3 regions of the Actinomadura chokoriensis genome follow, and region 2 is predicted to be linked to each of the others. Evidence: riboswitches for the same ligand, from Rfam matches in the RefSeq annotation. Region 2 holds a riboswitch; each other region holds the start of a gene.
What was found. Region 2 has a riboswitch for cyclic di-AMP ahead of ABFX46_RS02885 (hypothetical protein). Riboswitches for the same ligand answer to the same signal wherever they lie in the genome.
Positions count from the first base shown of each region.

Region 1: linked by a shared signal. The riboswitch ahead of ABFX46_RS05805 (C40 family peptidase) and the one ahead of ABFX46_RS02885 (hypothetical protein) in region 2 are both predicted to bind cyclic di-AMP.
Region 3: linked by a shared signal. The riboswitch ahead of ABFX46_RS35450 (CHAP domain-containing protein) and the one ahead of ABFX46_RS02885 (hypothetical protein) in region 2 are both predicted to bind cyclic di-AMP.

Region 1 is NZ_BAAAMW010000002.1:335,566-345,307, forward strand. Features, by position in the region: gene ABFX46_RS05775 (protein kinase domain-containing protein) at 1-245, shown strand, start outside; gene ABFX46_RS05780 (response regulator receiver protein) at 242-1,369, shown strand; gene ABFX46_RS05785 (AAA family ATPase) at 1,450-3,351, shown strand; gene ABFX46_RS05790 (4Fe-4S single cluster domain-containing protein) at 3,396-4,073, shown strand; gene ABFX46_RS05795 (FHA domain-containing protein) at 4,061-5,401, shown strand; gene typA (translational GTPase TypA) at 5,477-7,330, opposite strand; cyclic di-AMP (ydaO/yuaA leader) riboswitch at 7,533-7,681, shown strand; gene ABFX46_RS05805 (C40 family peptidase) at 7,689-8,708, shown strand; gene ABFX46_RS05810 ((deoxy)nucleoside triphosphate pyrophosphohydrolase) at 9,250-9,624, opposite strand; gene ABFX46_RS05815 (Mut7-C RNAse domain-containing protein) at 9,645-9,742, opposite strand, start outside.
Region 2 is NZ_BAAAMW010000001.1:580,459-590,200, reverse strand. Features, by position in the region: gene hpnH (adenosyl-hopene transferase HpnH) at 1-535, shown strand, start outside; gene ABFX46_RS02890 (SAM-dependent methyltransferase) at 600-1,406, shown strand; gene ABFX46_RS02885 (hypothetical protein) at 1,393-2,049, opposite strand; cyclic di-AMP (ydaO/yuaA leader) riboswitch at 2,057-2,196, opposite strand; gene ABFX46_RS02880 (hypothetical protein) at 2,445-3,107, opposite strand; gene ABFX46_RS02875 (sensor histidine kinase) at 3,306-5,426, shown strand; gene ABFX46_RS02870 (response regulator transcription factor) at 5,423-6,070, shown strand; gene ABFX46_RS02865 (HTD2 family dehydratase) at 6,080-6,937, opposite strand; gene ABFX46_RS02860 (acyl-CoA dehydrogenase family protein) at 7,046-8,212, shown strand; gene ABFX46_RS02855 (MmgE/PrpD family protein) at 8,234-9,469, opposite strand; gene ABFX46_RS02850 (LLM class flavin-dependent oxidoreductase) at 9,466-9,742, opposite strand, start outside.
Region 3 is NZ_BAAAMW010000025.1:5,428-15,169, reverse strand. Features, by position in the region: gene ABFX46_RS35470 (SDR family oxidoreductase) at 1-706, opposite strand, end outside; gene ABFX46_RS35465 (acyl-CoA dehydrogenase family protein) at 703-1,884, opposite strand; gene ABFX46_RS35460 (glycosyltransferase) at 1,909-3,138, opposite strand; gene ABFX46_RS35455 (bifunctional glycosyltransferase/CDP-glycerol:glycerophosphate glycerophosphotransferase) at 3,122-6,025, opposite strand; gene ABFX46_RS35450 (CHAP domain-containing protein) at 6,282-7,046, opposite strand; cyclic di-AMP (ydaO/yuaA leader) riboswitch at 7,058-7,213, opposite strand; gene ABFX46_RS35445 (PP2C family protein-serine/threonine phosphatase) at 7,667-9,556, opposite strand; gene ABFX46_RS35440 (hypothetical protein) at 9,741-9,742, opposite strand, start outside.

The DNA.
Region 1 (9,742 bases), on a different contig from region 2:
TCTCGAAGGCGTCCCAGACGATGTCGGGCGCCGCGCAGCGGACGGGGCGGCGCGGCTGCGGCCTCGTGCTGCTGGCCGTGACGGTCCCCCTGCTGCTCCTTCTTCTTCTGCTCGCGGCGCTGACGTCCATCGCGAGCGTGCTGTGGGTCCTCGTCCTCATCGCCGCCTCCGCCGCGCACGCCGTCGCGGCGGGCGTGCGGCTGCACCGCTGGCGGCAGGCGCGCACGATCGGAGGCACTTCTTGAGCAGCGGGATCGACGCGGACATCGCGCTGGACGCGGCGGTCGTCCTCAGCCTCGGCATGAACCGGGTGCTCGGACGCGGCGCCGGGCTGGCCGGCCGGGGCGCGGAGGCCCTCGCGGCGCTCGCCGCCGGGCGGGCCGAGGCGCGGGCGGCGGCGCTCGCCGAGGTCGAGTCGCAGGAGCGCGCCCTGCGCGAGGTCGTGGAGCGCAACGCGCGCATCGCCGCGCTCGCCGAGACCCGCGCGAAGATCGGCGCGGAGGTCGCGCTGCCCGAGCAGTGGACGCCGGGCGAGCAGCCCCCCGAGGAGCTGACCGCCTGGTGCGCCGCCGCCGACCGGGCCCTGGACGAGGCCGAGCGGCGGCTGTCCGAGCACCTCGCCTCCCAGGTCAGCACGCAGATCTTCGGCGTCCCCACCGAGGGCCTCACGGCGGACACGGCGGCTCGGAGCACGCCCCCGCCCGCCGGCGACGACGTCCAGCGGAACCTGGAAAGGATCATGACGCGGCTGCTGCCGGACGCGGCGGACGCCGAGCGGCGGGCCGTGGCGGAGGCGGCCGGGCTGCTCGCGGGCGCCGGGACGCCGGAGGAGGCCGAGGGCGTCCTGCAGGAGGTGCGGCTGCGGATCCAGGCCGCCAACCGCCGCACCGAGGAGCGGCGGGCGGAGGAGCGGCGGCGGGCGGAGGAGCGCGACGCCGCCGAGCAGGCCGAGGCCGAGCGCCGGTACGTCCTCGACTCGATCACCGCCGCGTTCGAGGACATGGGGTACGAGGTCCACGCCGGGTTCGAGACGCTGACGGCCGAGGACGGCACGGTGACGCTGACGAAGGGCGCCTGGCCCGACCACAGCGTCCGGATGCGGGTGGACGACGCCGCGCACGTCCGCGCGTCGATGGTGCGGGAGCGGCCCGCCGAGAGCGAGGACGACCGGCGGGTGGACGTCGAGCGGGAGCGGGAATGGTGCGAGGCGTTCGAGGCCGCGCGGGCGCGCCTGGCGGACGCCGGGATCCGCTCGGACGTGGCCTGGCGGCTGGAGCCCGGGGTGCGTGAGCTGCCCGTCTCCGCGCGGCCACGGCAGACTAGGGGGCGTGCCGGGCAACGCGAACGGCACCGCGAGCGTCATAACTGAGATGCCGGGGGCGTCGGAATGGAGTGGGTCGCACCAAATGACCGGAGCGGACCAGGTCCTTCCTCCATGGGGGAGCACAGATGAGCATTGAATCGCCGACCCTCGGGGGGCGGCTGCAGGGCTGGCCGCCGTTCGTCCGGGAGCTGGACGCGACGCTCTCCGTGCACTCCCAGTACGTCCTGTCGGGGAACCTGTACGACAGCTTCCTCACACCGCCGGCGGAGGGCGGGGCGCCCACGGGGCTGCTGCCGCTGCGCGCCCTGCTGTGGGAGGCGCTGCGCACCAGCGGCGCGTCGTTCATGGCCGTGTACGACCCGGTGGACGGCCTGCAGGTCATGCCGGGGGACGACGACTCGATGCAGGCCGCCGAGCGCCTGCTCGGCAAGATCAAGCCGGACGAGAAGCCGTCGCTGGAGGGCCTGACCCGGCTGCTGGCCGCGGTGGCCCGGCCGAAGGAGGACGTCCGCGCCGCCTTCGTGATCGACTCCGCGTCGCGGATCGCCCGCACCCCGACCGACCTGGAGCCGGCCGAGCGCGACTTCTTCCGGTTCTGCGCGAAGCTGTCGCGCACCGCCCGGCCCGTCCGGGTGACGGGGGCCCGGCCGAAGCCGCTCTACAACCCCGTGCTGTGGCTGGTGGAGCGGCCCGGCGACCTGCCGCCGTGGCTGACGGCCGACAACGAGAACGTCCGCGAGATCACGATCCCGCGCCCGCACCTCGGCGACCGGCAGGAGACGGCGCGGCTGCTGGCCCGTGCGTTCGGGGTCACCGACGTCGGCGGCGACGAGGCCGCCGCCGCCGCGTGCGACGCGTTCGCCGAGCAGGCCGACGGCCTCACCCTGCAGTCGATGATCGAGGTGACCCGGCTGGCGAAGGAGCGGGGCGTCGGCCTCACCGACCTGCCGGACGCCGTCCGCACCTACAAGCTCGGCGTGCTCGACAACCCGTGGAGCCGCGGCCATCTGCGCCGCCGGGTGCTGGAGGGCGAGAAGCGCGTCCCCGAGCGGGTGATCGGGCAGCCGCAGGCCGTCACCAAGACCCTGGACATACTGAAGCGGGCGGTGCTCGGCCTGTCCGGCGCGCAGGCGACCCGGTCCGGCAGCCGGCCGCGCGGCGTGCTGTTCTTCGCGGGCCCGACCGGCACCGGCAAGACCGAGCTGGCGAAGGCGATCACCGAGCTGGTGTTCGGGGACGAGTCGGCCTACCTCCGCTTCGACATGAGCGAGTTCTCCGGCGAGGGGTCCGGCGACCGGCTGATCGGGTCGCCGCCCGGCTACGTCGGGCACGAGGCGGGCGGCGAGCTGACCAACGCCGTCCGCGAGGACCCGTTCCGGGTGATCCTCTTCGACGAGATCGAGAAGGCGCACCCGCGGATCCTGGACAAGTTCCTGCAGATCCTGGAGGACGGCCGGCTCACCGACGGGCGCGGCAACACCGTCCACTTCTCCGAGTCCATCCTGATCTTCACGTCCAACCTCGGGATGTACGTCCCGGGCCGCGATCTCACGACGCGGGACGCGTCCCCGTACTCGGCGCCCGACCGTGTGCAGAACATCACACCCGGAATGTCGTACGACGAGGTCGAGCAGCGCATCAAGGGCGCGGTCGCCGACCATTTCACCGAGGTCCTCAACCGGCCGGAGCTGCTCAACCGGTTCGGCGACAACATCGTCGTGTTCGACTTCATCTCCGCCGAGGCCGCGCACAAGATCTTCGACCTGCAGTTCGCGAACATCTGCCGCCGGGTCACCGAAGAGCACCGGCTCTCCCTCGCGGTGAAGGGCGACGCGCTGACGACGCTGCGCGCGTGGTGCACGGAGGAGCTCGACAAGGGCGGCCGCGGCATCGGCATGGCGCTGGAGTCCCACTTCGTCAACCCGCTGGCGCGCGCGCTGTTCGACCGCGAGCTCGTCCCGGACGAGAAGGTCACCGTGACGGGCATCCGGCGCGAGGGAAGCATCGTCCATCTGGACCTCCAGTGACCGGCCCGGCCCCGGCCCTGCTGCTCGCCAAGGCGCACTACCCCGTGACCACTCTCGGCCCCGGGACGCGCGCCGGCATCTGGACGCAGGGCTGCACGCTGCACTGCCCCGGCTGCCTGTCCAGGGACACCTGGGACGCCGACCCGCGCCGCGCGGTGCCCGTCGCGACCGTTTTAGGATGGCTCGCGTCCCTGCCCGGACCGGTGGACGGAGTGACCATTTCCGGTGGTGAGCCGTTCGAGCAGCCGGCCGCGCTGGCGGCCCTGCTGCGCGGAGTCCGAGCGTGGCGGGACGAACCCGGCCGTGAGACGATTGAGTTGGACATATTGGTTTACAGCGGATATGCCTACTCGCGGCTCTCCCGCAGCGGTGAGACGCGCGAGATCCTGGACATGTGCGACGCCGTGATCACGGGGCCGTACGTCGACCGGTTGAATCCCGGGGGGCGACACTCGGGGGACGGCTCCCTACTCTGGAGGGGGTCGGCCAACCAGCGTGTCGTGCCGCTGTCCCCGCTGGGGCGCGAGCGGTACGGGGCAGTGGCCGGTGTCGGCGAGACTGGAGAAGGAACAGGGCCCCGAGTACAGGTGTCCGTGGACGAAGGGCCGGAGGGAAGGCGGGTGTACTACATCGGGATCCCGCGAAGGGGTGACATGGAGCACCTGACGTCGAGGCTCGACCGCGCCGGCGTGCGCTCGGGGGATGTGTCATGGCGACCTTGAACTGTCCTGTCTGCGGTGAGCCGCACCAGCAGGGCGATCTGCTCTGCATGAACTGCGGGGCCAACCTGGCGCGCGGCGGTGGCGCCCACCGGCAGGGGCCGGGCGGGTACGACGACCAGCAGCCGCCGCGGACGCCCCCGCCGCCGGGGCCGGGCGGCCAGTACGGCGGCCAGCAGGACCAGTACGGCGGCCAGCAGTACGGCCAGCCGCAGCAGCCCCACGACCCGTACGGGCAGCAGGCCCCGCAGCACCAGCAGCCGGGCCCGCCCGGCCAGCAGCAGGACCCGTGGGGCGCGCCGCAGCCGCAGCAGCAGCCCGACGCCTGGGGGGCGCCCATGCCCCCGCAGGGGCAGGACCAGCACGGCCAGCCCGGGCAGTACGGCCAGCCCCCGCACGGCTCACCCCAGCACGGCTCTCCCCAGCACGGCTCTCCCCAGCACGGCTCACCCCAGCACGGGGGCCAGCCGCCGATGCAGCAGCATCAGCAGCAGCCCGCGGACCAGTGGGGGCCGCCCCAGCCGCAGCAGGACCAGTGGGGCGCGCCGCCGCAGCGCGAGCAGCAGTACCAGCCGCCCCAGGACCAGTACGGCGCACCCCCGCAGGACCAGTACGGGTCCCCGCAGCAGGACCAGTACGGGTCTCCGCAGCCTGATCAGTACGGTGCCCCCCAGCAGGACCAGTACGGTGCGCCGCAGGATCAGTACGGCGCCCCCCGCGACCAGTACGGCGCTCCGCAGCCCCCGGCCGACCACCAGTTCGGCCAGCCGCCCCAGTACGGGCAGCCGCAGCACGGCCCGCCCCAGCACGGCGGCGGCCAGCACGGCGGCCCGCAGCACGGCGGCCAGCCGCCGCTGCCGCCGCACGGCCGCGAGGCGACGCTGCTGCCGCCCGACCACAACCAGGGCCAGCGTCCCGCCCCCGACAGCACGGCGTTCATGTGCCCGTACTGCGAGGCGGTGCTGAGCAATCCGGGCGCGGCGCAGTGCGACTCCTGCCTGCGCCCGCTGCCCAAGCAGGGCACACCCGTCCTGCGCGTGCAGTTCCCGACCGGCGAGCTGAAGGTCTCCGTCGGCCAGCACCTCGTGCTCGGCCGGGACGCGGGCCAGTCGCCGGTGGCGGCCACGTTCACGCAGTACGACAACGTGTCGCGGCGCCACTCGACGGTCTGGCTCGACCCGTCCGGGACGGCCTGGGTGCGGGACGAGGGCTCCACCAACGGGACGTTCGTCAACGGCGAGCGGCTCCCCCGCGGCGTCGAGGCGCCCCTCCGCGACGGCGACCAGCTCCGCCTGGCCGCCGACGTGACCGGGACCGTCCAGCTGAAGTGACAGGCGCGTAAGAAGGCGGCCCCGCGGTTCCCACCGGAACCGCGGGGCCGCCTCTTTCGCACGGCGGCGAGGCCGCTACCCGGCGCGCTTGGTGCGGGCGCGCATGCGCTCGCGCTCCTTGGCGTCCAGCACGACCTTGCGGATGCGGACGTTCGCCGGGGTCACCTCGACGCACTCGTCCTCGCGGCAGAACTCCAGCGCCTCCTCCAGCGACAGGATGCGCGGCGGGGTGAGCCGCTCCAGCTCGTCGCCGGTGGACGACCGCATGTTCGTGAGCTTCTTCTCCTTGGTGATGTTGACGTCCATGTCGTCGGCGCGGGAGTTCTCCCCGACGATCATGCCCTCGTACACCTCGGTGGTCGGCCCGACGAAGAACGTGCCGCGCTCCTGCAGGTTCGTGATCGCGTACGCGGTGGCGGCGCCGGCGCGGTCGGCGACCAGCGAGCCGGACGGCCGGGTGCGCAGCTCGCCGAACCAGGGCTCGTAGGCCTCGAACACGTGGTGCGCCATGCCGGTGCCGCGCGTCTCGGTCATGAACTCGGTGCGGAACCCGATCAGGCCGCGGGCCGGGACGAGGAACTCCATCCGGACCCAGCCGGTGCCGTGGTTCGTCATGTGCTCCATGCGGCCCTTGCGGACCGCCATCAGCTGCGTGACGGCGCCGAGGTGCTCCTCGGGGATGTCGATGGTGAGCCGCTCGACCGGCTCGTGCTTCTTGCCGTCGATCGTCTTCGCGACGACCTGCGGCTTGCCGACGGTCAGCTCGTAGCCCTCGCGGCGCATGTTCTCGACGAGGATCGCGAGGGCCAGCTCGCCGCGGCCCTGCACCTCCCAGGCGTCCGGGCGCTCGGTCGGCAGCACCTTGATCGACACGTTGCCGACCAGCTCCCGGTCGATGCGGTCCTTCACCATGCGGGCGGTGACCTTGGTGCCCTTCTCGCGGCCGGCCATCGGCCCGGTGTTGGTGCCGATCGTCATCGAGATCGCGGGCTCGTCCACCGTGATCAGCGGCAGCGGGCGCGGGTCGTCGGGGTCGGCGATGGTGTCGCCGATCATGATGTCCGGGATGCCGGCGATCGCGATGATGTCGCCCGGGCCCGCGTCGTCGGCGGGCTTGCGGGTGAGCGCGTCCGTCATCAGCAGCTCGGTGATCTTCACCTTCTCGATGCTGCCGTCGTGCCGGCACCAGGCGACCTGCTGGCCCTTCTTGATCGTCCCGGCGTGCACCCGGCACAGCGCGATCCGGCCGAGGTAGCTGGAGGCGTCCAGGTTCGTGACGTGCGCCTGCAGCGGCGCGTCCGGGTCGTAGGACGGCGCCGGGATCGTGTCGGTGATGACCGTGAACAGCGGCTCCAGATCGGCCGAGTTCGGCATCTCCCCGTCGGCGGGCTTGTCGAGCGAGGCCCGACCGGCCCGGCCCGACGCGTACACGATCGGGAAGTCGATCTGGTCCTCGTCGGCGTCGAGGTCCATGAACAGCTCGTACGTCTCGTCCACGACCTCGTCGATGCGCGCGTCGGGACGGTCGGTCTTGTTCACGACCAGGATCACCGGCAGCCGCGCGGCGAGCGCCTTGCGCAGCACGAACCGGGTCTGCGGCAGCGGGCCCTCGCTGGCGTCCACGAGCAGGACGACGCCGTCCACCATGGACAGCCCGCGCTCGACCTCGCCGCCGAAGTCGGCGTGGCCGGGCGTGTCGATGATGTTGATCGTCATCCCGTTGTGCCGGACGGCCGTGTTCTTCGCGAGAATCGTGATGCCCTTCTCGCGCTCGAGGTCGTTGGAGTCCATGACCCGGTCGTCGACGTCCTGGTTCTCGCGGAAGGCCCCGGACTGCCAGAGCATGGCGTCGACCAGCGTCGTCTTTCCGTGGTCGACGTGGGCGACGATCGCGACGTTCCGGAGGTCGTCGCGCGTGGAGATGGGCATGCGGGTTACCTTGTGTGAGATTTCAGGGAGACGCTGCGGAACCACGGCAGCACTCCATTCTACGCGCCGCGGCGCACCCCCCATCCCGAGCGCGTCCGCCCCACCTGTCACAGGGGTTCACACGGGCCCCGATTCGCATACTTTGCCGATCCTTTGTAATCTGCCCGAGATCCGGTCGTCCGAAGTCCCACCCCCCGGGGCTGCGTCCGGAACGCCGAATCTCCCGCCCGCCGGGAGAACCGGGGACCCACATCCCTGGGGTGAATCGGCGCCCGCCGCGGGCGCGCGCCGTAGGGCGACTCCTGGCCCGAACCCGTCAGCTAACCCGGTAGGCGCGCGAGGAGAGGAGAACACCGGCTTGGCACCGGACCCCCACCGGCGGCGCCGCGTCGCGCCCGCCGCCACCGCGGCCACCATGCTCCTGATCGGCCTCGGCGCCACCGCGCCCGTCGCCGCGCACGCCGCTGGACCGTTCCGGCTCGCCGCGGCCGCGACCGCGCCGACCCCCACCCCCACCACGGAGCAGGGCCTGCGCAAGAGCCTCGACGCGCTGAACGAAGAGGCCGAGATCCTCACCGAGAAGTTCAACAAGGCGCGGGTGGACTGGAAGGCGGCGCGGAAGGCCGAGCAGGACGCCACCAAGAACGCGGAGACGCTGCGCGCCCAGGCCGCCCCCGCCCGCGAGCAGCTCGGGCGGATGGCCGCCGCCACCTACATGGCCGGCGCCCCCGACGCGATCTTCGGTGCCGACGGCTCCCCCGAGGGGCTGTCCGAACGCGCCTACCTGACCCAGAACCAGGCCACCGCCGTCCAGGCGCTGAAGAAGCAGATCGACCAGGCCGAGGCCGCGCAGCGCACCGCCGAGGCCAAGACCGCGCAGGTCCAGAAGGCCTGGGAGGACGCCAAGAAGGCGCGCGCGGACGCCAAGGCCAAGGTCACCGAGGTGATGAAGCGCCTCGACAAGCTGACCACCACGAGCGCCCGCGACCCCCGCACCGGCCTCAGCGCGAAGATCAAGGGCTCCGGCCTGCCCGCCAAGATGGCCCGCAAGGCCTACGGCAAGATCGGCTCCCCGTACGTGTGGGCCGCCGCCGGCCCGAGCAGCTTCGACTGCTCCGGCCTCGTCGTCTGGGCCTACGCCCAGGTCGGCAAGCCCGGCCTCCCGCACTACACCGGCGACCTGTACCAGCTCGGCACCAAGGTGTCCCGCGGCGAGCTCCGCTCCGGCGACCTGGTCTACTTCGGCAGCAACCTCCACCACATGGGCATCTACCTCAGCGACGGCAAGTACCTGCACGCCCCGCAGACCGGTGACGTGGTGAAGATCTCCAAGCTCTCCGACCGCTCCGACTACGCGGGCGCCAACCGCATCTCCTGACCGGCCCGCCCACGCGGCCCCTCAGTCGTCGGGGGCTTCCTGCGGCGCGGCAGGAAGCCCCTGGCGTTTTTTCTGTATTTTTCTCCTCCTTCGGGCCTGGCGGCCCTCCATCGTCGAAAAACACGGTGCGATCGCTGCATCGCATCCGACTCGCCTAGCGGCTCGCTGCGCGATCAGGTTCTCGCTTCGCTCGAACCTGCCTCCGGTCGCGATCGCGACGCCTGAGGTCGCTGCGTGGTCGCGGCGGTGGCTGATGTCTCCGAAACGGGCCCCCGCTCCCCGATGGCGAAGCCCTCGCCAGCGATGGCGTCAGACTGAGGATGACGAGCTCGTTGCGTGGCTGCCGGCGGTTGCCAATGGCCCCGGGACCGGTCCCCGGCTCCCCGATGGCGACGTCCTCGCAGGCGAGGGCGTCGGACTGAAGTTGCTGCGTGGTAGCGGTAGTGGCTGATGCCCCAGGACGGGTTCCCCGCTCCTGGATGTTGGGGTCGTTGCTAGTCGCTGTGGTGGCCGGTGTTGTGGGGACGGGGGCTGCCGGCTCCTAGATGTTGAGGCCCTCTTGGGCGAGGGTGTCTATTACCGGGCGGTCGCCTGGGAGCCAGTCGACTTCGTAGAGTTCGTGTGGGGCCAGCCAGCGTAGGGCCAGGTGTTCTAGGGGGCGGGGTTCTCCTACGGTGATCTCGGCCGTCCAGATGCGGAGGACGGCCTTGTCGCTCAGGCGCCAGTCGGCGCCTATGCGGCGGTGCAGGCGGACTTTGATCGCCAGCTCCTCGTGGCACTCGCGGACCAGGGCGTCCTCGTCCGATTCGCCCGGGTCGACCTTGCCGCCCGGCAGCTCCCAGCCGCCCGCCATGTGCGGTGGCTCGGCGCGCTGCGCGCTCAGCAATCGTCCGTCCGCGATGATCGCCGCGCCCACGACCACGAGCTCGATCGCGATCAGCCCCTCTCCGTCACGGCGGCCCGCGGGCCGCCATTGCCGCGCGCGGCGTCGACCAGCCGCACCGCGTCCTGGACGATCTCCTCCAGGTGGCCGC
Region 2 (9,742 bases):
GTGCAAGCGGCGCGGCTTCCGGGTCACGACCAACACGACGATCTTCAACACCGACACGCCGCAGACCGTCATCGACGTCATGAACTACCTCAATGACGATCTGCAGGTCGACGAGATGATGATCTCGCCCGGCTACGCCTACGACAAGGCGCCCGACCAGGAGCACTTCCTCGGCGTCCAGGAGACCCGCGAACTGTTCGGCAAGGCGTTCGCGAACGGCAACCGCAAGCGCTGGCGCCTCAACCACTCGCCGCTGTTCCTGGACTTCCTGGAGGGGAAGGTCGACTTCCCCTGCACGGCGTGGGCGATCCCGTCCTACTCGCTCTTCGGGTGGCAGCGCCCCTGCTACCTGATGTCGGACGGGTACACCCAGACCTACCAGGAGCTCCTGGACGAGACCGACTGGGAGTCCTACGGGCGGGGCCGCGACCCGCGCTGCGCGAACTGCATGGCGCACTGCGGCTACGAGCCCACGGCGGTCATGGCCACCGTCGGCTCGCTGAAGGAGTCGCTGCGGGCCATGCGCGACACCTGACCGGAACGCCCGGAGAGTCGGGGTTCGCCCCACTCTCCGGGCGCACATGATCTACCATCCGGTCATGGCGGACGAGTGGCCTCCGGCCGAACTTGACTTCGACAAGCCCACGATCGCGCGGGCCTACGACGCGCTCCTCGGCGGCAAGGACAACTTCGCCGCCGACCGCGCCCTGGCCGACCAGACGGCCGAGCTGATCCCGGGACTGCGCGAATCCGCCGTCGAGAACCGCAAGGTCCTCGTCCGCGGCGTCCGCTACCTGGCCCGCGAGGCGGGCATGGACCAGTTCCTCGACCTCGGCAGCGGGCTGCCCACCCTGGAGAACACCCATGAGGTGGCCCAGCGCGAGAACCCCGAGGCCCGGGTCGTCTACGTCGACATCGACCCCCTCGTCGCCGTCCACGGCCGCGCGCTGCTGGCCAGCAACGACGCCACGAGGGTGACGACCGGCGACGTCCGCGACCCGGCGGCCGTGCTGGCGGACCCCGCCGTCGAGGGCTTCCTCGACTTCTCCCGGCCGGCCGTGGTCATGATGGTCGGGATGCTGCACTACCTCTCCCCGGACGTCGTCGACGGCGTGGTCTCCGCCTACCGCGACGTCCTGGCCCCGGGCAGCCACCTCTTCATGACGTCCCTCGTGGACACGGGCCTGCCCCAGCAGCAGGAGCTGGCCCGCATCACACGGGAGAACCTCGAGGAGGGGTGGGCGCGCACCCCCGCCGAGATCGAGGCCCAGTTCGGCGACTTCGAGCTGGTCGACCCCGGCGTGACCTACACGGCCCTGTGGCGTCCCGACTCTCCCGTCGACCCGGACAACCTCACTCCGGGCGAGCAGCTCGGGATGGCCGGGATCGCCCTCAAGCGCCGCTGAGCTTCACGGGCCGGTACGCCTTGTACTCGCTGCCGGACGACAGACCGTAGTCCCGCGTCCGGTAGTCGGTGCCGTACCGGCCCCGCTGCTCGTAGGCCCAGTACGACGTGTGCCGGCTGTTGGCCCACTTCTCGAAGATGACGACGTGCCTCGTCGTGTTGGTGCCCTGGGCGTCCATGACGAGGTCGCCCTTCTTGAGCTCGGACATCTTGATCCGCTTGGTGAAGCGCGACGACGTCAGCCCGACCGTGTTCGGCCCCGGCTTCGGCAGTCCGAGGGTCATGGCGACGAAGCCGGAGCAGTCGGTCCGGTAGCCCTCGTGGTAGTCGGACTGGCTGTAGCGCACCCGCTCGTCGCTGTGCGGGTTCCAGGTCTTCGCCCGCGCGATGACCTGCGACCGCTCATCAACGTCGGACTTGCCGGCCTTCTCGGACTTGCTGGACGTGGTGGACTCGCCGGGGTCGGCCGCCCGCGGCTTCGGGACGCTGTGCACGGCGGCGGCCGACGTTCCGGTCTCCTCCGGCGACTTCGCCGCCTGGACGGTCGTGGCGGCCACGCCGAACACGGCGAGACCGATCAGTGCGCCGTTGGCGCGGGGGCTCAGGCCGAACGGACCCGGGCGTTTGCTGTGCTTGCCTTTCAAGGGGGGCTCCTTCTTCCATAAGCCGCCTACCGGGTTAGCTGACGGGTTCGGACGTGGAAGTCGCCCTACGGCCTGGAATCGGCCGATTCACCCCAGTGAGGGTGGGTCCCCGGCTCCGCACTACGGCGGACTCGGCGGTTGCCGCTGCGAGAGAGAGCGGCGTTGCTGTTGTCAGGCCCTGCGGAAGGGCGCGGGCGGACGCGATCGTCGCGCGCCGCCGGACGGCACGTGGAGCGCGCCGCCGCCACCGGCTCCGAGCCGGGTGGAACAAGAACGCCTGGGAAGCGCCTTGGCGGGGGCCAAGCTACTCACATCGCCAAGAGATGGCAAACCCCCGCAAAATCAAACTCCCAGCTCAGGCACCCTGCCGCCGGCCCGCCAGGGCCCGCCGGCCCTTACCGGGAAGGCCCTGCGGGGCTCTGCTCGGCGGGCGCCGGAGCGGGCAGGACGATGCGGGGGGTGAGGGCGAGGCGCAGGCCGAGGACGCCGTAGGAGAGGCCGAGCCAGGCCGTGCCCGGGAGGGTGCCGCCGTCGTCGCCGATGACGGCCTGCCCGATGCCCGCGACCGGCAGCCACAGCCCGCAGAGCAGGAACTGCCAGCGCAGCAGGCCGCGGTAGCGGCCGACCCTGGCGACGGCGATGCCGAGGACCAGCATGCCGAGCATCGACAGCGGCCAGCACATGTCGAACGGGATCACCCAGCCCGGGGTGTCGCCGTCGTAGGCGACCGCCAGCGGGCACCAGACGAGCGCCGGGCCGAACAGGACCATCTCCACGATCGCGATGGAGCGGCCCTTGCCCCCTCCGGTCGCGTTCGTGGACAGGACGAGCGCGACGAGGCACAGGACGCCGAGCAGGAACGCCATGCTGCCCCAGATCTCGACCGGGACGATCTCGTCCTGGACCTCGTTCCCGGCGATGAGCAGGCCGGTGATCCAGGCGGCGGTGCCGGCGACGGCGGCGGCGCCGGTGAGGCGGGTCCGGAGCAGGAGCCCGCCCGGCGCGGAACCGGACGGCTCGTCCGGATAGACGGAACTGGGCCGGACGTGTACGGTCATCTGTCTTCTCCCTGTGCGGGGCGGCGCCGGATCGCGCCGCCATGACCCCGACGCTCCGTCCCCGATGTCCCGGGCGCCCAGTGACGGCGGCGGCGGGCGCGCCCCGGACCGCGCCTCATCCGCCGGTGACCGGTGTCCCCGGTCGGCAGGGACGCCGCTCCCAGGTGGCCGGGACGCCGCGCGCACCATGCTGGCCGGGTGAGGAGCGCCCTTCCGGCGCCTCGGGCCGAGCGGCTCCTGAGGGCGTCCGCCGTCGTGGTCGCCGCGCTGTGCGTCGCGGCGACCGTCGCGACGGTCTGGCTGGACGTCCTCATGGCGGGCGGCGACCGGCCCCCGGACCCGCTCGACTGGGCGCACTGGGGCTCGGCGGGCTCCGGGCTGCCGGTGGCGGTCGCCGGCGGCGTCCTGGCGACGCGGCTGCCGCGGCACCCGCTGACGTGGCTGCTGCTGGCGGGCGGGTCGATCGCCGTCGTGGACGGGATCACCGCGGCGTACGCGTCGCTGTCGGTGCTGGAGCACGGCGGCGGCCTGCCGCTGACGGCGTTCACCGTGTACGCGGGCGCCCGGTTCGGCCCGATGATCAACATGATCGTGCCGCTGACGCTGATGTTCTTCCCGGACGGGCGGCTGCCGTCGCGGCGCTGGCGCTGGCCCGTGGCGGTCGCGATCACCGCGCAGGCGATCGGGGTCGTGGCGCTGCTGATGGTGCCGTGGCGGGTGTTCTCGCACGGCGAGCCGCTCACGCCGGCCCTGCGGGACGTCCCGCTGGACCCGCTGACGCCGCCGCTGCCCGACGCGCTCTGGCCGGTGTCGGGCCTGATGTTCTGGATCGGCTTCCTCACCTCGTTCGGGGTGTCGATCGCCGCGTTCACCGTGCGCTTCCGCCGGTCGGACGCGGTGCGCAAGGCGCAGTTGCGGTGGATGCTGCTGGCGCTCGCGGCCAACGTCGTCCTCATCGCCGCCGGGGGGCTGCTGACGGAGGTGACGCCGCCGTCGGTGAACTGGTGGATCGGCGACATCTCCCTCGTCCTCATGCACGCGGCGCTCGCGGCCGCGGTGCTGGTCGCGGTCGCCCGGTACCGGCTGTACGACGTGGACCTCCTGCTCGGCTGGACGCTGCTGTACGCCGCCCTCGCGACCGCCGTGGTCGGCATCGACGTGGCGGTGTTCGTCGGCGTCGGGACGTTCATCGACGAGCCGCTCGCGGCGGTGGCCGGCGCGGGCGTCGTCGCCGTGCTGTACGCGCCGCTGCGCCTGCGGCTCCAGCGGTGGGTGAACCGGGTGCTGACCGGGCGGGCCGAGCCCTACGACGTCGTGTCGGCGCTGGCGCGGAGGCTGGAGCGCTCGATGGGGCCGGACGAGATGCTGCTGGAGGTGGCGCGGGCGGTGGCGGAGTCGTTCCGGTCCCCGTACGTGCGCGTGGAGCTGGACCGCGCCGACGGCCGGACGGTCGCGGTGGAGCACGGGACGGCGCGCGACGACGTCGTCGTCCTGCCGTTCGGCTACCGGGGCGCGGCGATCGGGCGGCTCGCGCTCGTCCCGCGCAGCGGGTCGCGGCTGCCGGCCGCCGACCAGCGGCTCCTCGCCGACGTCGTCCGGCAGGCGGCCGCGGCGGCGCGCGCGACGGCGCTGACGGAGGAGCTGCAGCGCAGCCGGGAGCAGCTCGTGACGGGCATCGCCGAGGAGCGGCGGCGGCTGCGCCGCGACCTGCACGACGGGCTGGGGCCGTCGCTCGCCGCGGCCGCGCTGAAGATCGAGGCGGCCCGCAACCTCGCACCGCGCGACCCCGGCGCCGCCGACGCGACGCTGCGCTCGGTGCGCGGCGACCTGTCGGACGTGCTGTCGGACGTCCGCCGCCTCGTGCACGACCTGCGTCCCCCGTCCCTGGACCAGTTCGGCCTGGTCGGGGCGGTGGAGCAGCTCACCGAGCGGTTCCAGGACCGGACGCTGCGGGTGCGGCTGCGCTGCGCGGGCGACCTGCCGCCGCTGCCCGCAGCCGCCGAGGAGGCGGCGTACCGGATCGTGGCGGAGGCGCTGGCGAACGTGTCGCGGCACGCCGCGGCGGCGCACTGCGAGGTCCGGCTGCACGTCTCGGAGGACGCGCTGGAGGTGGAGGTCGCCGACGACGGCCGGGGCGTCCCGCCGGGCGCCCTCGTCGGGGTCGGGCTGGTCGGCATGCGGGAGCGGGCCGAGGAGCTCGGCGGGCGCTGCACCGTCGCGGCGCGTCCGGGCGGCGGCACGCGCGTCCGCGCCGTCCTGCCGTTCGGGCCGAGCCCGGACGAGCGGGCCCGGCCGTCGCTCACCGGGAGCGCGTCGTGACCCCGCGCGTGCTCCTCGCCGACGACCACCCCGTCTACCGGGACGGGCTGCGCCTGATGCTGGACTCCACCGGCGAGGTCGAGGTCGTCGGGACGGCGCCGGACGGCGCGGCCGCCGTCGAGACCGCGGCCCGGCTGCGCCCGGACGTCGTCGTGATGGACCTGCAGATGCCGCGCCTCGGCGGCGTGGAGGCGACCCGCCGCATCCTCGCCGCGCGCCCGGAGACCGGCGTCCTCGTGCTGACCATGCACGAGGACGACGAGAGCGTCTTCGCCGCGATGCTCGCCGGCGCCCGCGGCTACCTGCTGAAGGGCGCCGACCAGAACGAGATCCTGCGCGCGGTGTCGGCGGTCGCCGCCGGCGAGGTCATCTTCGGCCCGGCGCTGGCCGGCCGCGTCTCCGCCTACTTCGCGCGGATCGCCGTCGCCCGCCCCGCCGACGCGCCCTTCCCGCAGCTCACCGCCCGGGAGCGCGACGTCCTGGAACTGATCGCCCTCGGCCTGTCGAACCCGGCGATCGCCGAACGCCTCGGCCTCTCCCCGAAGACCGTCCGCAACAACGTCTCGAACATCTTCGCCAAACTCCAGGTCGCCAACCGCGCCGAAGCGATGGCCGAGGCCCGCGACGCCGGCCTCGGCCCCTGACCCCGGGGCTCAGGCGAAGGCGACCTGCGCGGTCGCGTGGCGTTCCTCGCGGTGGGTGGCGACGTGCAGGTCGGCCCCGGAGCCGGACGGGGTGCCGCGGATCGCCAGGTGCTCGCCCGCGAACACCGGCCGCCGCAGCCGGTAGGAGAGGGAGCGCACGCGGGACTCCGGGGTGTGGCGGCGGGGCAGTTCGAGCATGAGCAGGGCGAGCAGCGGCCCGTGGACGAGGAGCCCGGGATACCCCTCCTCGTCCCGGGCGTACGGGGCGTCGTAGTGGATGCGGTGGGAGTTCGCGGTGAGGGCGCTGAAACGGAACAGCAGGACCGGGTCCGTCCGCACCGCGAGCCGCCATGGATCGGCGGCCTGCGGAACGGTCGTCCGGTCGAGAGACGCCGGGTGCTGCCCGGTCGTACGCCCCGACCGGTAGACGATGTCCTGCTCTTCGACGGCGCAGACGCGTCCACGCTGCCGGAACTCGTGCCGCTCGGTGACGAAGAGCATCCCGCGCTCCTCCTTCACGGCGACCGACGTGAGGCTGCTGACGCGTTCGGCGTCCTCGCCGAGCCGCAGCGGGGCGGTGATCTCGCACCGGCCGCCCGCCCACATGCGCTGCCGGTCGGGGAGGGGCGGCATGAAGTGCCCCTGCGCCGGATGCCCGTCCGCGCCGAGGGCCTGCCGCGGCGGCCAGGCGAGGAAGTAGAGCCAGTGCCACAGCGGCGGAAGAAGTCCGTCGGCGGCCGCGTCCGGTAGGCCCAGCACCACCGAGAGAGCCGCGGTGGGACCGGCGTGCATCGGGTCGGCGACCGTGACGGGCTCGGGGGCCCAGGAGCCGACGTACGAGCCGAGCGGGGACGGCGAGGAGGCCATGTTCAGTCCTTAGAGTCCGGTGCGCTCCCATCATCGGAGGTCGTCCGTGATGGGATTGCACCGGCCTCCGCGACCATGGACGCCGCCACTTCGGAAGGAGGGCCGAGCATGAGCGTCATCGACATGCTTGCCGAGGACGAGCAGTTCGTCGTCCGCACCGTCCGCGACTTCGTCGACAAGGACGTGAAGCCCGTGGCCCGGGACCTCGAGCACGCCGACGCCTACCCCGGGGCCTTGATCGAGAAGATGAAGGAACTCGGCATTTTCGGCCTCGCCGTCCCCGAGGAATACGGCGGCAATCCCGTCTCCATGCCCTGCTACGTCCTGGTCACCGAGGAATTGGCCCGCGGCTGGATGAGCCTGGCTGGGGCGATGGGCGGCCACACGGTCGTCGCCAAACTGCTGCTCCATTTCGGCACGGACGAGCAGAAACAGCGGTACCTGCCGCGCATGGCCACGGGCGAGATCCGGGCCACCATGGCCCTGACGGAACCGGGCGGCGGCTCTGACCTCCAGGCCATGCGCACCACCGCCCGCAGGACCGCGGACGGCTATGTGGTCAACGGCGCGAAGACCTGGATCACCAACTCGCGCCATTCCAAGTTGATCGCCCTGCTCTGCAAGACAGACCCGGAGGCGAGTCCCGCCCACAAGGGAATGTCGATTCTCCTGATCGAGCATGGTCCCGGCCTGACGGTCTCCCGCGACCTGCCGAAGCTCGGCTACAAGGGCGTCGAGAGCTGCGAACTGTCCTTCGAGGGCCACCGTGCCCCACTGGACGCGGTGCTCGGCGGCGCCGAGGGCGGCGGGTTCGCGCAGATGATGAAGGGCCTGGAAACCGGCCGCCTCCAGGTCGCCGCCCGCGCCCTCGGCGTCGGCAGGGCCGCGTTCGAGGACGCGCTCGCCTATGCGCAGGAGCGCGAATCGTTCGGCAAGCCGATCTGGCGGCACCAGTCGATCGGCAATTACCTCGCCGATATGGCGACGTCCCTGACCGCCGCCCGCCAGCTCACCCTCTACGCGGCCCAGAACGCGGAGGCCGGCCGCCGGGTGGACATGGAGGCGGGAATGGCGAAGCTCTTCGCCTCCGAAACGGCCATGCAGATCGCGCTCAACGCCGTCCGCATCCACGGCGGCTACGGCTACTCGACGGAGTTCGACGTCGAACGCTACTTCCGCGACGCCCCGCTGATGATCGTCGGCGAGGGCACCAACGAGATCCAGCGCAACGTCATCGCGAGCCAGCTGATCAAGCGCGGCGGCCTCGGCTCCTGACGAGGCCGCCGGGGCCGCCGCTCACGTAATGGCTCGGGTCAGTTCCGCCGTGTCGTCCAGGTCGTCGAGGGCCAGGCAGCGGGTGCGCCACGTGGTGAGTCGGCCGCCGGTCAGGGTGTCGAACTTCCTGAGCACCGCGTCGGGGGAGAGCGGGCGTGCCGGAGAGCCCAGGGCGTCCACGACGCGGTGCGACGAGCGGCCCGACGGCGTCTCGATCGTGACGCGGGCGGCCCAGTGGCCGGGGAGCAGGGCGTCCAGCTCCGGGTCCGGGGTCAGGGTCGTGGGCGGGACGCCGGCGGGAAGGCGGGCCCGGCGGAACGTCGACACGTCCTCGGGAACCCCGGACAGGACGGCCGCCACCGCGAAGGCCGCGCCGGCGGACGCCTCGGCCGGGCCCGGCACCTCCCTGTCGGCGTTGACGAACGACATCAGGCCGGCCGGAAGGGCCACCTCGACGTGGGCGGCGTTCCGGACGTCGAGCGCGAGCAGCGCGTCGATCACCGCGTGCAGCGGACGCGCGCAGGGGTACGGCTTGAAGCCGCAGCGCTCCAGGTGGACGCCCTCGGCCGGAGACGCGGGCCCGGGAGGGCGGCCGAGCGCCGACGCCGCCGGGCCGTCCAGCAGCGCGGGGCTGCCCGTCGCCCCGGCGCGGGCCAGGTACGCCGCCTCGACGCCGTCCGCGGCGGCCCGTCCCGGCAGCAGGTAGTGCGCCTCGCCGAAGGAGCCGGTCGACAGCAGCCCGCCGAGGCCGGCCGCCGCCAGCGCGAGCGCGGAGGCCGACTGCTCCCCGTCCAGGTCGAGCAGGACGGCGGTCGCGGCGGCGGCGCCGAGCGGGCCGAACAGGGCCGTCGGCCACCAGCCGGCGCCGTACAGCGACGCGCCGCCGAACCGCAGGCCCGCCTCCACCACCGCCTCGTAGCCCGCGAGCACCGCGTCGACGACCGCCGCCCCCGGACGTCCCTCGCGCTCGGCGACCAGGAGCGCCGCGGGGACGACCACCGCCGCCGGGACGACGGCCGCCTCGGCGTGCAGCGCGTCGAACTCGTCCAGGTGCGCCTGGGCGGACCAGCGCAGGACGCGGTCGCGCAGCGAACCGCCGTAGTACCGGGCCGCCGACTCGGCGATGGGGTGGGTGGCGCCGGAGACCGCGCAGCCCATCGTGTCGAGGACGTGCAGGGCCGCGAGCCGCCGCGCGTCCCCGGACGCCGCCCGGGGAGCGCGCGCGGCCCGGGCGGCGATGTCGCGCAGTGTGCTCACAGCCGCGGGAGGACGTCGCCGCCGACGGCCTCGATGAGGTCGTGCGGCGGGTCGTAGGAGCCGACGTGCTGCAGGAACACCCCGGACGCGCCCGCCTCGAACGTCTCCCGCAGCCGCTTCGCGATCTCTTCGGCCGTGCCGATCAGGCAGAAGGTGCGGGCGAAGGCGAGGGCGTCCGCGTCGGAGACCCAGCGGCCGGCGACCTTGACGGCGCGGTCCCAGTCCTCGGCGTGGAGGAGGTCGGGGTAGACCTCGTCCACCTGGTCCGGAACG
Region 3 (9,742 bases), on a different contig from region 2:
TAACGTTGGCCACCTCCCAGGGCTCGGCGTAGCGCCCGAACGCCTCCCGGCGCGTCAGCTCGTCCAGCAGCTCCTCCGAGGTCACCTTGACCAGGTGCGGGTGCATCGCGAGCGACGGCGAGACGGCGTTGATCCGGACGCCGTAGTCGGCGGCCTCCAGGGCGGAGCAGCGGGTGAGCGCCATGACGCCGGCCTTCGCGGCGGCGTAGTGCGACTGGCCCTTCTGCGCCCGCCAGCCGATCACCGAGGCGTTGTTGACGATGACGCCCGCGCCCTGGCCGCGCATGACGCGCAGGGCGGCGCGGGTGCAGCGCATGGTGCCGTTGAGGGTGATGTCGATCACGCGGTCCCACTGCTCGTCGGCCATGTCGACGAGGTCGGCCGTCCCGCCGAGGCCGGCGTTGTTGACGGCGACGTCGATGCGTCCGAAGCGCTCCACGGCGAGGCCGTAGAGGGCCTGCACCTGCTCCTCGGACGTGACGTCGCAGGGCAGGGAGGCGACGCGGTCGGCGCCGAACTCCTTCTCCAGCTCCTGCGCGGACGCGGTGAGCCGCCGCTCGTGGGTGTCGGAGATCAGGACGCGGGCGCCCTCCTCCAGGCAGCGGCGGGCGGTGGCGCCGCCGATCCCGGCCCCGGCCGCCGCGGTGATCACGACGGCGCGGTCCTTGAGCAGTCCGTGTCCGGGGACGTAGGGGGGCGGCGTCATCCACGTGCCTCTCTCGGGAGCCCGAGCACGCGCTCGGCGATGATGTTGCGCTGGATCTCGTTCGATCCGGCGTAGATCGTGTCGGAGCGGGAGAACAGGAACAGCCGCTGCCAGTCGTTCAGGTCGTACGGCTCGCCGTCGGCGACCAGGCCGGCGGCGCCGAGGACGTCCATGGCCAGCTCGCCCAGTTCCCGGTGCCAGGTGCCCCAGACGAGCTTGGAGATGGACGACTCGGGCCCGGGCGCGCCGGCGGCGACGCCCGCCATGGTCCGCACGGCGTTCAGCCGCATGATCTCCAGGCCCATGTACGAGCGGGTCAGGCGGTCGCGCAGCAGCGGGTCGTCGAGGGCGCCGGTGCGGCGGGCGAGGTCGGCGACGCCCTCGAACTCGCGGGCGAACCCGACCTGCTGGCCGAGGGTCGCGACGCCGCGCTCGAACCCGAGCGTCGCCATCGCGATCTTCCAGCCCTCGCCGGGCGCGCCGACGATGTTGCCGGCGTCGGTGCGGGCGCCGTCGAAGAACACCTCGTTGAACTCGGAGGTGCCGGTGAGCTGGATGATCGGCCGGATGTCCACGCCGTCCTGCTTCATCGGGACGAGCAGGTACGACAGGCCCTTGTGCCGGGACGAGCCCGGCTCGGTGCGGCAGACGACGAAGCACCAGTCGGCTTCGAGGGCGAGGGACGTCCACACTTTCTGGCCGTTGACCGTCCAGTGGCCGCCGGCGAGCTCGGCGCGGGTCTGGACGTTGGCGAGGTCGGAGCCCGCGTCCGGCTCGGAGTAGCCCTGGCACCACAGCTCCTCGACCGCCGCGATCGGCGGGAGGAAGCGGGCGCGCTGCTCGTCGGTGCCGAAGGCGATGATCGTGGGGCCGAGGAGGTTCTCGCCGATGTGGTTGACCCGGGCGGGGCCGTCGGCGAGCGCGTACTCCTCGTGGAAGATGACCTGCTGCTCGAGGCTGGCGCCGCGCCCGCCGTACTCGGCCGGCCAGCCGACGCACGTCCAGCCGGCCGCGGCCATGTGCCGCTCCCAGGCCAGCCGCTCCTCGAACGCCTCGTGCTCGCGGCCGGGGCCGCCGAGCCCGCGGGCGTGCGCGAACTCCCCCGACAGGTTCGCCTGGAGCCAGTCGCGGACCTCGGCGCGGAAGGCGCGGTCCGCCGGCGACTCGTTCTGGTTCACGTTCCGGACTCTACCAAACAGTTGTTAGAAAGAATCACCCCCCAGCGCGGGTTCGGCCGCCCGTTCCGGGACCGGCGCGGCGGGGCGCTCCGGCACGGCCCGCGGCAGTTCCCGGTGGAGCAGGTCGAACAGCCGGTCCCAGCGCGCGAGGACGGCGTCCGGATGGAACCGGAGCACCGAGGCGCGGGCCTCGGCGCCCAGCGCGCGGCGCAGGTCGGGGTCGTCGATGAGCCGCTCCAGGGCCGCCGCGAACGCGGCCGTGTCGCCGGGTCTGACCAGGATCCCGCCCCGGTCGTCCTCGATCAGTGTCCGGACCCCCGGCGCGCAGTCGAACGCCACCGTCGGCAGCCCGTACGCCATGGCCTCCAGCACCGACATCGGGAAGCCCTCCGCCCGCGACGGCAGCGCGAAGACCGACGCCTCGACCAGCGCCTCCTCGACGTCGGCGACCACGCCCCGGAACTCCACGGAGCCCATCCCGGCCGCCTGGCCGCGCAGGTCCGCCTCGTCCGGGCCGCTGCCGTAGATATGGAGCCGCCACTCCGGGTGGCGCGCGGAGATCCGGCCCCACACCTCCAGCATCAGGTCCATGCCCTTCTCGTAGGAGAGGCGGCCGACGCAGGCCACCACGGGGAGGTCCAGCGTGGGATGGACGGTCGGCGTGACGTGCAGCGGGTTCGGGATGTAGTCGGCGTTGGTCATGCCGTCCCGGGCCCAGGCGTCGGCGTCCTCGGCGGTCAGGACCAGCATCCGGTCGGCGTCCTTGTAGTGCTCCTTGACCCGCCGGTACCGGGTCGACCTCCGTGTGGCCTTGTAGGACTCGTGGCTCATCGCCACGACCCGCAGCCCGGCGGTGTCGGCGAGCCGCACCCACTCCATCGCCCACACCTGCGCCACGATGACGACCGAGCCGGGCTCCGCGGCGGCGAACAGCTCCGACAGCCGGGCGGCGCCGCGCCGCTGGGCCGCCGCCCGCCGCAGCTCCCGTCCGCGCGCCACGGCGTTCAGGCGCTCCAGGGGCCTCTTCGGCCGCCACGCCATCGCCGGGGCCCGCCATTCGCGGTGCAGGACCTCGACGGCGTAGGAGCCGTCGCGGCCGTGGTGGTACGGCTCCGGGCCGCGGGTGATCCCGACGAGCGTGACGCGGTCGCCGCGTCCGGCCAGCAGCCGCGCCATGTGGTGCGCCCAGCGCTGGAGCCCGCCCATCTCGTCGGCGTTGTTGCACACGATGAAGACGTCACGCCGTGCGGCCATCGCGTTCCCCCCTGTTCCCCCTGTGGTCCGGCCGCGCGGCCGGGAAGTAGCGGTCCACCACCGTGCGGGCGGCGGTGCCCCGGTCGTGCTCGCCGAAGCGCGCGGCGAACGCGCGGCGCCGGGCCGCGTGGACGGCCTCCGCCGCGTCCAGGCCGGCGAGCGCGGCGACGAGCTCCTCCTGCGTGCGGGTGATCGGCCCGGGACCGTGCCGGTCCAGGTCGAAGTAGCCGGTGGTGAGGTCGCGGCCGTCCGGGAGGTGCAGGATGATCGGCCGGTCCAGCAGCGCGAAGTCGAACATGATCGAGGAGTGGTCGGTGATCAGCGCGTCCGCGAGCAGCAGCAGCGGGGTGACGTCGGGCACGGCGCCGACGTCCCGCATGACCGCGCGGGCACCGGGCGGGACGTTGGCCCGGCACAGGTAGTGCGGCCGGACGAACAGCACGTACTCCTCGCCCAGTTCCCGCGCGAAGAGCTCCGGGTCGACGGGCGGCTCCAGCAGCTTGACGGGCCGGCCCTTCGGCCCGGTCGCGAACGTGGGCGCGTACAGGACGGCGCGGCGCCCGTCGCCGAGGCCGAGCGACGCGCGGAGCGACGCCACCTCGGCGGCCAGCTCGGCGTCGCCGTCCACCCCGTTGACCAGCGGGTCGTTGCGCGGGTAGCCGGCCGGCAGCAGCTCGGAGCGGACGCCGAGGCCCGTGCAGAGCGTCTCGGCGTCGTGCCCGGAGCGCACCAGGAAGCAGTCGTAGCGCTCCACCATCCGGCGCAGCCGGGCCCGCTCGGCGGCGGGTGCGATCTTGAGCCGCGGCTGGTCGAGGCCCATGAGCTTGAAGGCCGAACCGTGCCAGGTCTGGATGTAGGTGGTCTCCGGGCGCTTGCGGAGGCCCTCCGGGTAGCCCTGGTTGTCGATCCAGAACTCGGCGCGGGCCAGCGCCAGGAAGTACGCCCAGGAGCCGCGCCGGACCAGCGCGGCGTCGTCCGGGAACCCCGTGGGGGACGACGCGTACGACCACACCGCCCGCACCGGCCGGCCCGTCCTGCGCAGCTCCCGGTAGATGTACTTGGGGTTGTCCGAGTAGTGCCGGCCCAGGTGGCTCTCGAAGACGGCCAGGCCGGGCCGGACCGGCAGCCGGCTCAGCACCCGGTTGAACACGGCGATCTTGGTTTTGCGGGAGGTCAGCGTCCGCCGGACGGCCTTCTCCGCCTCGCGCGCCCGGCGCCAGGCCAGCCGTCCCGCCGGTGAGCGGGCGGCGCGCAGCGCGGCGGCCCCGGCGAGCCGCGCCCACGGGTTCGCCGTCTCCAGCGCGAAGGCCAGGTGCCCGCCCTCGGTGACGTAGGAGCGGAGCCGGTCCGCGGCGATCCTGGTCAGCCGGGGCCGGACGGGCAGCGCGACGCCCGTCAGGGACGGGGATCCGCGGCCCTCGCCGGGGCGGGTGACCATCTCCTCGCCGTCCACCCGGACGCGGAGCCGCACGTCCCAGACGGGGTCGATGAACCCGACCGGCCTGATCCGCGCGGCCGGGGCGAACTCCGACCGCCACGCCAGCCGCTCCCCCTCGTGGCGGACGGTCGCGCGGGCCCGCGCCCGGCGGGCGCGGCGGCGCCGGTCGCAGAACTCCAGCGTCCCGGCCAGCTCGGCGTCCGGGGGGACGCGGTCCAGGGGGTTCAGCACGTGCCCGGCCATCAGGACGCGGTCGCCGCGCATCTCCAGCCGCGTCACCGTGTTGGCCGGGCGCAGCTCCTTCAGCGGCCGGACGTGGAAGCCGAAGCCCGTGACGTCCAGGATCGCGCGGCCGAGCGTGCCGCGCGGGCGTGCCGCGCCCCAGAAGACCCGCCCGTCGCGCTCCACCAGCCGCGCGCGCAGCTCGGGCCGCTCGGCGGGCCGGTACTCGGCGGCGGCGAGCGCCCCGTCGTGGTCGCCCTCCCGGATCAGGTACGCGGCGATCGCGGGCATCGGGTTGGCCAGCTCGTAGACGCGCGGGTCCAGCTCGGCGAGGTAGCCGGCCGCGAGGTCCAGGAAGCGCTCCCGGTAGCCGGCGTCGCGGTCGCGCAGCTCCCGCAGGTAGAGGACCAGATCGTGGTTGACGAACTTCACACCCTTGGCCTGCCGCAGGTCGTGCGCGCCGCGCAGCGCGAACAGCATGTCGATGCGCCGGTGGATCTCCAGCCGGTCGGCGAAGTTGGCCAGCTCGGCGCGCCGGTTGGAGATCGACGGCGCCGCCGTCCGCTGCCGGACGAGCCAGTGGTAGACGCGGTGCGGGATCAGCGCGGTCCGGCCCGCCGCCAGGTACGCCTCGGCGGTGAACAGCAGGTCCTCGTAGTGCAGCCGTTCGACGAACCGGAGCCCGTGCTCCTCCAGGAAGCCGCGCCGGTAGGCCTTGTTGGTCGACAGGGTGTCGTAGAGGAGGTCGGGGTTCTCGGCCAGCGACCCGTACACGGCGCTGTTCCGGTAGAGCCACGGGTACCAGGGGCGGATGCGCCCCTTCGCGCCCGCGGGGACGTCCAGGAAGACCCGGTCGCAGAGGCCGGAGACCAGGTCGGCGCCGGTGTCCTCGGCGGCGGCGACCAGGTTGAGGCAGGCGTGCCGGTCCAGCAGGTCGTCGCTGTCGAGGAACATCAGGTAGCGGCCGGACGACGCGTCGATCCCGGTGTTGCGGGGCCGTCCGCACCCCCCGGAGTTGGACGGCAGGTGGACGGCCCGGACCCGCCCCGGGTGCGCGGCGGCGAGCCGGTCGGCGACCTCCCCGGTGCCGTCGGTGCTGGCGTCGTCGACGATCACGGTCTCGACGCCGCCCAGCGACTGCGCCAGCGACGAGGCGACCGCCTGCGGCAGCTGCCGCGCGTCGTTGTAGGCGATCACCACCACGCTCACATCCGGGCGCACCCGCATGGGCATCCCCCCTTCCCCCGGTTCCGCCGGAACTGAGCCAGCCCGCAGGAGCTGGTCGGACGCGTCGCCAGTGATTCCTATCCCGGAACTCCGCACTGAGGTCCAAGCAGGATCAAAGGCTGCTAATGCTTCGCATTACCCGACTTCAGCGGAGACATGGCGCAGATCACCAGGAACGCCCGAAGGCGCCCGGCCGGGGGCCGGGCGCCTTCAGGTCTGGGAGGGTCTTCGAAGTGCTGGGCTGGGAGAGCCGGGGTCAGCTCTTCGCGTAGTCGGGGTAGCCGAAGCCCACGATCTGCGACAGCTTGCGGGTCTTCTTCTGCACCTCGTTGTCGCTGTTGCCCTCGATGGTCTTGACGGTGCCGTCGCCGTTGTCCTTCACGACGAGGCCGACGTGGTCGATGTCACCGATGGAGCCACCGGAGCCGTTCTTCCAGTCGAAGAACACGACGGCGCCCGGCTTGGGCTTGTCGCCCCAGCGGTCGGTCTTCTTGAACCAGCTGGCGTGCTGGACGGTGTAGGCGTCCCAGCCCATGTTCTTCACGCCGGTCTGGGCGCCGAGCCAGGACACGAACATGTCGCACCACTGGGCGCCGTTGTAGGCCTTGACGGAGAATCCGCCGTCGCGCTGGGCGGTGGCCTTGGCGTGCGGGGTCGAGACGTACCAGTCGTGGAACTTGGTCTGGCCGCCCTTGCCCTCGCTGATGCCGACCTGCTTCTGGGCCAGCTTGATGACCTCGGAGGCCTGGACGGCGCGCGGCGCGACCTTGTAGCCGGCCTCCTTGGCCTCGGCGGTGGTCATGGCCGCGGAGCCCTTGGACGCGCTGTTGGACGCGGTGCTCTGCTCGGCCACGGCCGCCGCCGCCTGAGCGGGCGTCTCGGCCGCGGCGCTGCCACCGGCGAGGGGGTTGAGGACGGCGAGCCCGACGGCTCCGGCCAGGACCGCACCGGCGGCGACGCCGACGGCCTTGTCCTCGGACGAGAAGCGGTTGAGCGAAAGTCGATCGAAACGACCGGTCATGCAGGGAATCTCCTTGTCTTCCATGACGCCTACCGGGTTAGCTGACGGATTCGGGCATGGAAGCAGCCCTACGGCGCGGCTCTCGACGCGCCGATTCACCCCTGGAACATTGGGTCCCCGGCTCCGTCCGGTCGCGTGGACCGGGACGGACTCGGCCTCGCACCGCGTGACGCGGCGCAGACTATTCGGATGGATCTCAGCGACTGATCTCGGTGAGGGTGCGCGCGTCAGGTGGCGCGCATCGCGTGCGGATACCGCTCCGCGATCCTCGGCCGCGCGTGGCACGGCCGGCGGCAACGCATGGGGTGCGCTGCGGGATTCGGATAGAAGGTAGCAACCTTCTCAAGAAAAGCAAACCAGACACAAACCTCGTTTATGCCCGCTTCATGCCCTTCCAAGGATTCACCAACAGCGTCAGGCCGCCGGGTGTTCCCGATCTTTCCCAGACTGCCCCTCAGCCCTTTGCCCGCAGGGCTTACCGGCAGATGAGCAAAAGGTAAAGAACGTCTGAGTGCGCGTCGGCCGACACGCCGGCCACCGCCGCGTACCGGCCCTGACCACGGCCCTGACTGAGTCCTAGCTCACACGACGCGGCCTCTCGGGGCCGTGCGTGCGCCCGGTCACTCGATGTGCAGGGCGAACAGCGTGGTGTCGTCCGCCGCCCGGTCGAACTCCATCCGCGTCATCACCTCGTCGAGGGCCAGGTCCGGGCGCATCGAGGAGTCCTGCAGGATCGCGGTGAGGCGGCCGATGCGCTCGTCCAGATCGGCGTCCCTGCGCTCCACCAGGCCGTCGGTGTAGAGGAACAGCAGGTCCCCCGGGCGCAGCCCGGTGGTGATCGTCGTGTAGTGCCAGGGCATCGCGCCGAGCATCGGGTCCCGGACGACCTCCAGCGGCGCCGCCCGCCCCTCCCGGACCAGGATCGGCGGCGGATGGCCCGCGCACGTCCACTCCAGCGCCCGCCGGGACGGGTCGTAGTGGGCAACGATCGCGGTGCCCGTCGCAGGCGGGTCCATGGTGCCGACCAGCTCGTTCAGCCAGCCCACCAGCCGCCCCGCCGGCTCCCCGGTGCAGGCGAGGCCGAGCAGGCCGTTGCGGGTCCGCGCCATGGCGGCCGCCGCCGGCAGCCCGTGCCCGGCCGCGTCGCCGATGGCGAACAGGCCCCGGCCGTCCGGCAGCGCGCGGGTCGCGAACCAGTCCCCGCCGATGCGGGCGGTGCTCTCCGCCGCCAGGCTGCGGACCGCCATGCCGAGGCCCGGCAGCTGCTCCACCTCGTCCTCGTCCGGCAGGATCGCGCGGCGCAGCGTCACCGCCACCTTCCGCTCCTGCGCCGTCCGGGCCTGCTGCTTCAGCATCTGCCGGCGGGTCTCGGCGAGCGCCCGCTCGACGCCGCGGCGCCGGGTGATGTCCTGCGAGACGACGTTGATCGAGATCGGCAGCCCGGAGTCGCCGAGCACCGGCTCGGCGAACAGCCACAGGTGCCGCGGCGTGCCGTCCTGCCCGATCACGCGGTGCTCGGCCTCCACCGGCTCCCGGCGCGAGAACATCGTCTGGACGGCCTCCTCCACCAGCGGCAGGTCGTCGTCCGCCACGGCCTTCGGCAGGTCGTGCGGCATCGGCGGCACCTCGTCGGGGGCGAGGCCGTAGTTGGCGCGCATCTGCGGCGTCCAGTCCGACTCCCCGGTCGCGAGGTCCCACTCGCCGAAGCCGATCAGCGCCAGCCGCTCGACCCGCTCCAGCCGCCGCGCGACGCGGTCCTCGGCCGCGTGGTACCGCCAGGTGACGCACACCCCGGTCGGCACCCGCACGCACCGGACGCTCATCCGCGACGACCGGGACAGGCCGCGCTGGGCGGTGGAGTACATGATCGAGGGGCGCTCGGCCGGCCGGCCCGTCTCCAGCACCTCGACGTACTCGTCGAAGAGCCCGCTGAGCACCGCGCCCGGATCCGTCCGCAGCAGCCGGAGCCCGGTCAGCTCCGCCCCGCCGCGCCCGAACATGTCCCGGGTGGCGGCGTTCAGCTCGGCGTAGAGGAAGTCGGCCACGGTCCCGTCGGCCCCCCGGACCGGCACCAGGTGCGCGCAGGAGTCGAGCGTCCCGTCCAGCACCGCCCGCGCCACGGGATCCTCGCCCACCTCGGCGAGGATCTCGGCGTCGCCCCCGGTGTCCTCGGCGGTCACCCGGCGCAGGACGTCCTCGGCCTCGGTCAGCACGGCCTTGCGCTCCTCCGTGCCGCCCTCGGCCCGCGGCGCCCGCCGCCCGGCGAGCACCGCCCCCACCGGGCCCTCGCCCCGGTCCTTGACCAGCAGGGCCGCCGCCTCGGTGAGGTCGATGTCCAGATCGCGCGCGAGCCAGATCAGATGCTGCAGGGCCTCCCCCGGCGGGACGCCGAGCCGCCGTCCCAGCACGACCCGCGCCTCCGCCAGCACCGCGCGGTCGTGCGCGGCGCCCCGCAGGTCCTCCAGGTCCGCAACGTGCACCCCGGGCTGGGTGCCCTCCGCTTCCGCCAACCCTGTGTCCCCCGTTCGGCGTCACTGCCCCTGGGAGAAAAAAGCTACATACGCCAGCGAAGGACTATTCGCCCACAACCTGGTAAACAGCCCAGATCTTTGCCATGGATTTCCGTTCCCGTCCGGCCGCACCGCTTCCGATGACCCAGTCCGGACGGAACCCTTCCCCGCCCTGTGACCCGCGTC